Regions from separate parts of the Erwinia sp. INIA01 genome, predicted to be linked through region 2. Evidence: predicted binding sites of a transcription regulator. Region 2 holds the regulator's gene; the other holds the start of a gene.
What was found. The regulator CRP, encoded in region 2, controls carbon source genes, mostly activating them, when cyclic AMP is high. The targets are predictions, from matches to a motif close to ATGTGANNNNNNTCACAT.
Positions count from the first base shown of each region.

Region 1: OMR58_RS05660 (YfcZ/YiiS family protein) is a predicted target of CRP. The motif match lies at 1,918-1,935, and genes of this name have one in related genera.

Region 1 covers NZ_JAPDNC010000003.1:22-3,551, reverse strand. Annotated here, with positions in the region: gene fadJ (fatty acid oxidation complex subunit alpha FadJ) at 1-24, opposite strand, end outside; gene fadI (acetyl-CoA C-acyltransferase FadI) at 24-1,334, opposite strand; gene OMR58_RS05660 (YfcZ/YiiS family protein) at 1,512-1,808, opposite strand; gene fadL (long-chain fatty acid transporter FadL) at 2,181-3,464, shown strand.
Region 2 covers NZ_JAPDNC010000003.1:538,600-542,129, reverse strand. Annotated here, with positions in the region: gene OMR58_RS07925 (amidohydrolase) at 1-1,095, opposite strand, end outside; gene crp (cAMP-activated global transcriptional regulator CRP) at 1,642-2,274, shown strand; gene OMR58_RS07915 (YccS/YhfK family putative transporter) at 2,334-3,530, shown strand, end outside.

The DNA.
Region 1 (3,530 bases), 540 kb from region 2:
AGTAAATGCTGATGACTGTTCCATTATTCCGCCTCCAGAACCATTGCCGCGCCAAGACCACCCGCCGCGCAGGCGGTCACCAGTCCCAGACCGCCGCCGCGACGCCGCAGCTCATTCAGCGTTTGCGTGATCATCCTCGCTCCGGTGGCCGCGAATGGGTGGCCGTAGGCGATAGAACCGCCCAGCACGTTAAAGATCTCTTCATTGACTTCGCCCAGCGCGTGCGGGCGATTCAGCACCTCGCGGGCGAAGCGCTCGTCGGCGAACATTTTAAGATTAGCGAGGGTCTGCGCAGCAAACGCCTCGTGCATATCGATTAGCGTCAGATCGCTGAGGGTGATGCCCGCACGCTCCAGCGCCAGCGGCGAGGACCACGCCGGTCCCAGCAGCATATCCTCACGCACGCCAATCGCGGTGAAGGCGTAGCTGCGCAGATAGCCCAGCGGGGTGATGCCCAGCTCACGCGCGCGGGATTCGGTCATCAGGATCACAGCCGCCGCGCCGTCGGTGAGCGGCGTACTGTTGGCGGCGGTCACCGTACCGTGGCGGCGATCGAACGCCGGCCGCAGGCGAGCATAGTCTTCCGGCCTGGAGTCGGGGCGCACGTTGTTGTCCTGTTCCAGCACTGCCTGCCACGGGGGAGTAAAGGCGGTCATCACCTCCTGATTCAGCAGCCCCTGCTGCCAGGCACGCGCCGCGCGCTGGTGCGAGCGGTGTGCCAGCGCATCCTGCTGCTCACGACTGATACCGTGGCTTTTTGCCATCTGTTCGGCGGTATCCCCCATGCGCAGTCCGGTGGAGTATTCGGCAACGGCAGGCGGCACCGGCAGTAAATCGCGCGGGCGCAGCTGGCTGAACAGCTTGAGTTTTTGTGACAGGGTGCGCGCCTTGTTGAGATCGACCAGCGTTCTTGCCAGTTTGCGGCTGACGCCAATCGGCAATACGGAAGAGGAGTCGGCACCACCGGCGATCCCCACCTGAATACTGCCCGCCATCAGGCTTTCCGCCACGTTTGCCACCGCCTGAAAGCTGGTGGCACAGGCGCGACTGACGCTGTACGCGTCGGTGTGGACGCTCATACCGCTGGCCAGCACGATTTCCCTGGCAATATTTGGCGCTTCCGGCATCTGCACCACCTGGCCAAAGACCAGCTGATCGATGATATCGGCGGGAATATCGCTGCGGGCCAGCAGCTCACTGACCACCATTCTGCCCAGCTCCAGCGCCGGGATGCCGTGGAAGGCCGTCGCCTGCTTAGCAAACGGCGTGCGCAGTCCGTGGGTAATGGCGATGCGGTCGCCCTGGCGCGTCAGCAAAGGTAGCGCTTTGCTCATTATTATCACCTGTTTCGTGTCGATGGACGGCATCACTGCCAAAGAGGTCTGACCTCCTCAGTGTTAACCAGAATATAACGGGGCGCTACGGCGGGAAGAAAAAAATGCGAGAGCAAACACGGTTTAAGGGGAGCATGGCCGCTCCCCATAGCCTGTCAGCACAGGCAAGAGCGTGGTTCAGCGCAGACCAAGCTGGAATATCAGCGTTTCGGCCTGGCAGCTAAAGGTAAAGCTACAGTCGAGCACCACGCCTTCCGGCGTTTCGGTAAACGTACTGTCGATCGTGCAGGGATCGGACTCAACCTCACGCGCTTTCGCTGTCAGCGATGTCAGCATCGCTTCGGCTTCGCTGCGATTAGCAAAAGTACGATTGTAAGCCGCCGTGCAGTCGGTGTTATCCATTACGGTGCCCACATCAACGCAGCAACAGGCTGCCGTTTCGCTGGCGCTACAGCGGTTAATTGCGTCGGTCATTTCATCCTCCGGCATGCCGCGACAGGAAGGCGGCAGGTTAATTTAAGACTAAATCCATTTTACGCCTGACGCTTTTCCCGCTCCAGCAGACGCGCGAAATGAGTCCGTGAAGTGATGAAAATCACACTATTATTTGATCCACCGCAATCAGCGGCGTTGTTCAAAATTTCTACCTGTAAGTTTTTGTTAGGCAGATCTCTTTTCTTGCATCATTTTGGAAATAAGTCGAAAACATTATTGCAACATCTGTACAGGTCGGACCTATACTTGGGCCACTGGTCTGATTTGTTGCCTGTCAGTCAGTCCCTACAATCCGCGATCCCTTGTTACTTCAGGTAACAGAGTTTAATAAAATCTAATGAGGTTGTGGTTATGAACCATAAAAACCTGTTTACGAAATCCACACTTGCCGTGGCAGTGGCCCTTGTTTCTTCAAATGTGTTTGCGGCTGGCTTTCAACTGAATGAATTTTCCTCTATTGGTTTAGGTCGTGCCTACTCCGGTGAAGGCGCGATGGGTGATACCGCCGCGTCCGCCAGCCGTAACCCTGCAACCATGGCGCTGATGGATCGCCCGATGTTCTCCGTCGGCGCGGTGTTTATCGATCCCGGTGTTGATATCGACGGCCAGTCGGCCAGCGGCAACAGCCTGGATGCCAGCAATATCGCCCCAACCGCCTGGGTGCCGAATATTCACTACGTGCAGCCGCTTAACGATCAGTGGTGGGTTGGCGCCAGCGTCACCTCTAACTACGGTCTGGCTACCGAGTTCAACGACAGCTATACAGCAGGTCCGTACGCCGGTAAAACCGACCTGACCACCATGAACTTTAACCTCAGCACCGCCTACCGTCTGGATCAGCACTTCAGCTTCGGCGTGGGCTTTGACGCGGTTTATGCTCGTGCCAAAATTGAACGCTACGCCGGTGAATCCCTCGGCTCGCTGGGTATCCCGGCTAACACCCAGATTGCCCATCTGAAAGGTGATGAATGGGGCTACGGCTGGAATGCCGGTATTCTGTATGAAGTGGATGACAATAACCGCTTCGGTCTGACCTACCGTTCAGAAGTGAAGATCGATTTCGACGGCGATTATCGCAGCAGCCTGCCAAGCTCGATTAACCCACTGAATCAGGCGTTGGGCCTTGGCCTGCCGTTTGGTACCGACGGTAATACGATTCCTGGTGCACTGACGCTGAACCTGCCGGAAATGTGGGAACTGTCAGGCTTCCATAAGGTGGCACCGAAGTGGGCCGTACACTACAGCCTGGCCTACACCAGCTGGAGCCAGTTCCAGGAGCTGAAAGCCACCGGCACCAGCGGCCAGCAGCTGTTCTACAAAGATGAGAGCTTTAAAGATGCTTACCGCATCGCGCTGGGTACCACCTACTATCATGACGATCACTGGACATTCCGTACCGGTATCGCCTTCGATGACAGCCCGGTTCCGGCACAGACCCGCTCTATTTCCATTCCCGATCAGGACCGTCTGTGGCTGAGCGCCGGTACGTCTTATGCCTTCAATGAAGATGCATCGGTTGACGTCGGCGTTTCCTATATGCACGGCCAGCACGTCACGGTGAAAGAAGGCCCTTATACCTTTAACTCTACCGGTAAAGCGTGGCTGTACGGCGCGAGCTTTAACTACAAGTTCTGATTACCGTTCATGACTAGTCCTGATTTAGGTTGACAACGTTCTGCCTGTAAAACGCCCGATGAACCT
Region 2 (3,530 bases):
ATTATGCAAGCTCCAGCAGGTGCCTTTTTCCTCGTTGCCCGAACCGATAAACAAGAAGCATCCGGGGATAACCTGCTGGTAGGCTGAAAAATCTTCACAGCCAAACATGGGATGCGGCATTATTTTCAACGCGTCGGCGCCCAGCGTATCCACCACATTTTTTGCGGCGAAACGACAGGCATCCGGGTGGTTGAAGCCCAGCGTGTAACCCTTTGTCCATTCCAGCTTGTAGCTGGCCCCAACCGCCGCCGTCATGCCGCCGAGCATCTGTTCCATCATTTTTGGGATTTCAGTGCGCGTATTTTCACTCAGCGTGCGCAGGGTGCCTCTGAGATGTGCCACATCCGGAATAACGTTGTAGCCCCCGTCGGCCAGAAAACTGGCAATACTGAGCACGGCACCCTCGTTAGGGTCAAGCCTGCGTGAAATGATTTGCTGCAGCTCCTGAACAACCCCGGCACCTAACACCACGGGATCGCACGCCGTATGCGGCAGAGCAGCATGCGAGCCTTTCCCCTGCAGAATCAGATCGAAATTATCACTGGCCGCGCTAAAAACACCTTCGGTGAAACTGACGGTACCGGTAGGAAAAGCCGGCATCACGTGCAGACCAAAAATCATCGAAACCCCATTAAGCACACCCAGAGAAACCAGTTCCTGTGCCCCACCCGGCGGCACCTCTTCCGCATGCTGAAAAATAAATCTCACGGTTCCGGCAATCTGTTGTTGCAGCTGGCACAGTACCCAGGCCGCTCCCATCAGCATGGCCGTATGCGCATCGTGACCACAGGCATGCATGACGCCCGCATTACGCGAGGTAAAAGGCTCCTGGTTCAGCTCATGGATCGGCAGCGCATCCATATCAGCACGTAGCGCTATGCATGGGCCGGGGCGCGCCCCTTTTAGCTCCGCCAGCACGCTGTTAGGTGAGGGACGGCTAAGGGTTAATGCACCCCATTGCTGAAGCTCGCTGGCGACGTAATCCGCAGTTTTTTGCTCATGAAAAGAGAGCTCGGCATGCTCATGAATATGTCGACGCCATTGCAGTACTCGTGGGGTGATATCTTTAATCAGTGACGCGGTTTGAGATTTCATAGTTACTCCTGTAACGGTGAAAAAGCAGCCAGAGCCGACTACCGGGCAGTGAAGCCAGTCACCCCATCCGTCACTCGTGTTCACCCGGTCAATGACCGGGCCAACAGCCGCAGAAAACGCATTTCATGGGTAGGGTGAATAGGGTGATAAAAACACAAATCAGTGCAAGATCTGTGGCGAACCGTGCCAAAACGGCCCTCGTACAGCAGGCTTACAGATCCCTCTCCAGACAATAAAAACGACAGCCGCTCCTTTTCTCACTATGCTGAAGCGAGACAACATGACACAACACAAGACAGCCAGGTCAAGCTGTGCTACAAACGGTGCTGTATTATTATTCTGGCATTGCAATGCATGGTGAAAACGGGACAACAGGATGAGCCAGACTCTTAACGGTATGGCCCGTTTGATTTTCCTATGGGAAGCGCCTGACAGGGAACTCCTTCCCTGTGTACCCGAAATATTTCAAAAAGCAGTTAACATTTCTGCAACCTGAGTGATAAAAGGGTATATTTAGGCACGATTACAATAAGAGGATAACAGCGAATGGTTCTCGGCAAACCGCAAACAGACCCAACCCTCGAATGGTTCCTGTCACATTGCCATATTCACAAATATCCATCCAAAAGCACCTTGATCCATCAGGGTGAAAAGGCAGAAACCCTCTACTACATCGTCAAAGGCGCAGTAGCGGTGCTGATCAAGGATGAAGAAGGCAAAGAAATGATTCTTTCCTACCTCAATCAGGGCGACTTTATTGGCGAACTGGGCCTTTTCGAAGAGGGCCAGGAGCGAAGCGCGTGGGTGCGCGCTAAAAGTGCCTGTGAAGTAGCTGAAATCTCCTATAAAAAATTCCGCCAGTTGATTCAGGTTAACCCTGACATTCTGATGCGTCTTTCTTCGCAGATGGCACGCCGTCTGCAGGTCACTTCTGAGAAGGTGGGTAACCTCGCCTTCCTTGACGTAACCGGTCGTATTGCACAAACCCTGCTTAATCTGGCCAAACAGCCGGATGCCATGACCCACCCGGATGGCATGCAGATCAAGATCACCCGCCAGGAGATCGGCCAGATCGTTGGCTGTTCTCGTGAAACCGTGGGGCGTATTTTGAAAATGCTGGAAGATCAAAACCTGATTTCCGCGCACGGTAAAACTATCGTGGTTTACGGTACGCGCTAAGCGGTTGTGGATCTGTGGCGCGACACTCTGGTCGCGCCTTTTTTTCTGTGGTATTGGGCATGTGGCGGAGAATCATCTATCACCCTGAAGTGAACTATGCACTGCGGCAAACGCTGGTGCTGTGCTTGCCGATAGCCGTTGGCTGGCTGTTAGGCGATCTTCGACAGGGTTTACTCTTCTCATTGGTTCCCGCCTGCTGTAACAACGCCGGTCTTGATACTCCCCATAAACGTTTTTTCAAGCGCCTGATTATCGGCGGCAGCCTGTTTGCCTTCTGTAGCTTTATGATCCTGTATGCCGGGGAACAGGGCGTACCGCTGCCGATCATCATGCTGGTGATGGCACTGATGCTGGGCGTCACTGCGGAAATCAGTCCACTGCATGGCCGTCTGCTGCCCGCCTCGCTCATTGCCGCCATTTTTACCCTCAGCCTTGCCGGAAGAGTTCCCCTCTGGCAACCGCCGCTGCTCTATATTCTCGGTACCATCTGGTACGGGCTGTTTAACTGGCTGTGGTTCCGCCTGTGGAAAGAGCAGCCGATGCGTGAAACGCTTAGCCTGCTGTATCGCGAGCTGGCCGACTACTGCGAGGCGAAATATACGCTGCTGACCCGGCTGACCGACCCGCAGACGGCCCTCCCGCCGCTGCTGGCACGCCAGCAGAAAGCGGTGGATTTAATTAATACCTGCTATCAGCAGATGTATATGCTGGCCGCCAGCCAGGATAACCACTATCAGCGGCTAACGCGGGCCTTTCAGGTGGCACTGGATCTACAGGAACACATTTCCGTCAGCCTGCATCAGCCGGAAGAAGTGCAAAAGCTGGTGGAACAGAGCCACGCCGAAGCGGTGATCCGCTGGAATGCACAAACCATTGCTGCCCGGCTGCGAGTGCTGGCCGATGACATTCTCTATCATCGCTATCCTGAACGTTTCACCATGGATAAACCATTGCAGGCACTGGAGAAAATCTCCCGGCAGAATAAAGAAAATCCGGTGGGGAATTTCTGCTATTACCATTTCAGCCGCATCGCCCGTGTGCTCCGCACCCAGCGGCCGCTGTATCGACGCGATCTGATGGCGGATCGTCAGCGCCGGTTACCGCTGATCCCGGCGCTGAAGAGCTACCTGTCGTTGAAATCTCCGGGCCTGCGCAGCGCCGCACGCTATGGAGTGATGCTTGCCTTTGCCAGCTCGCTGGCGCTGTTTTTTAATCTGCCCAAGCCCTACTGGATACTGATGACGGTCATGTTCGTC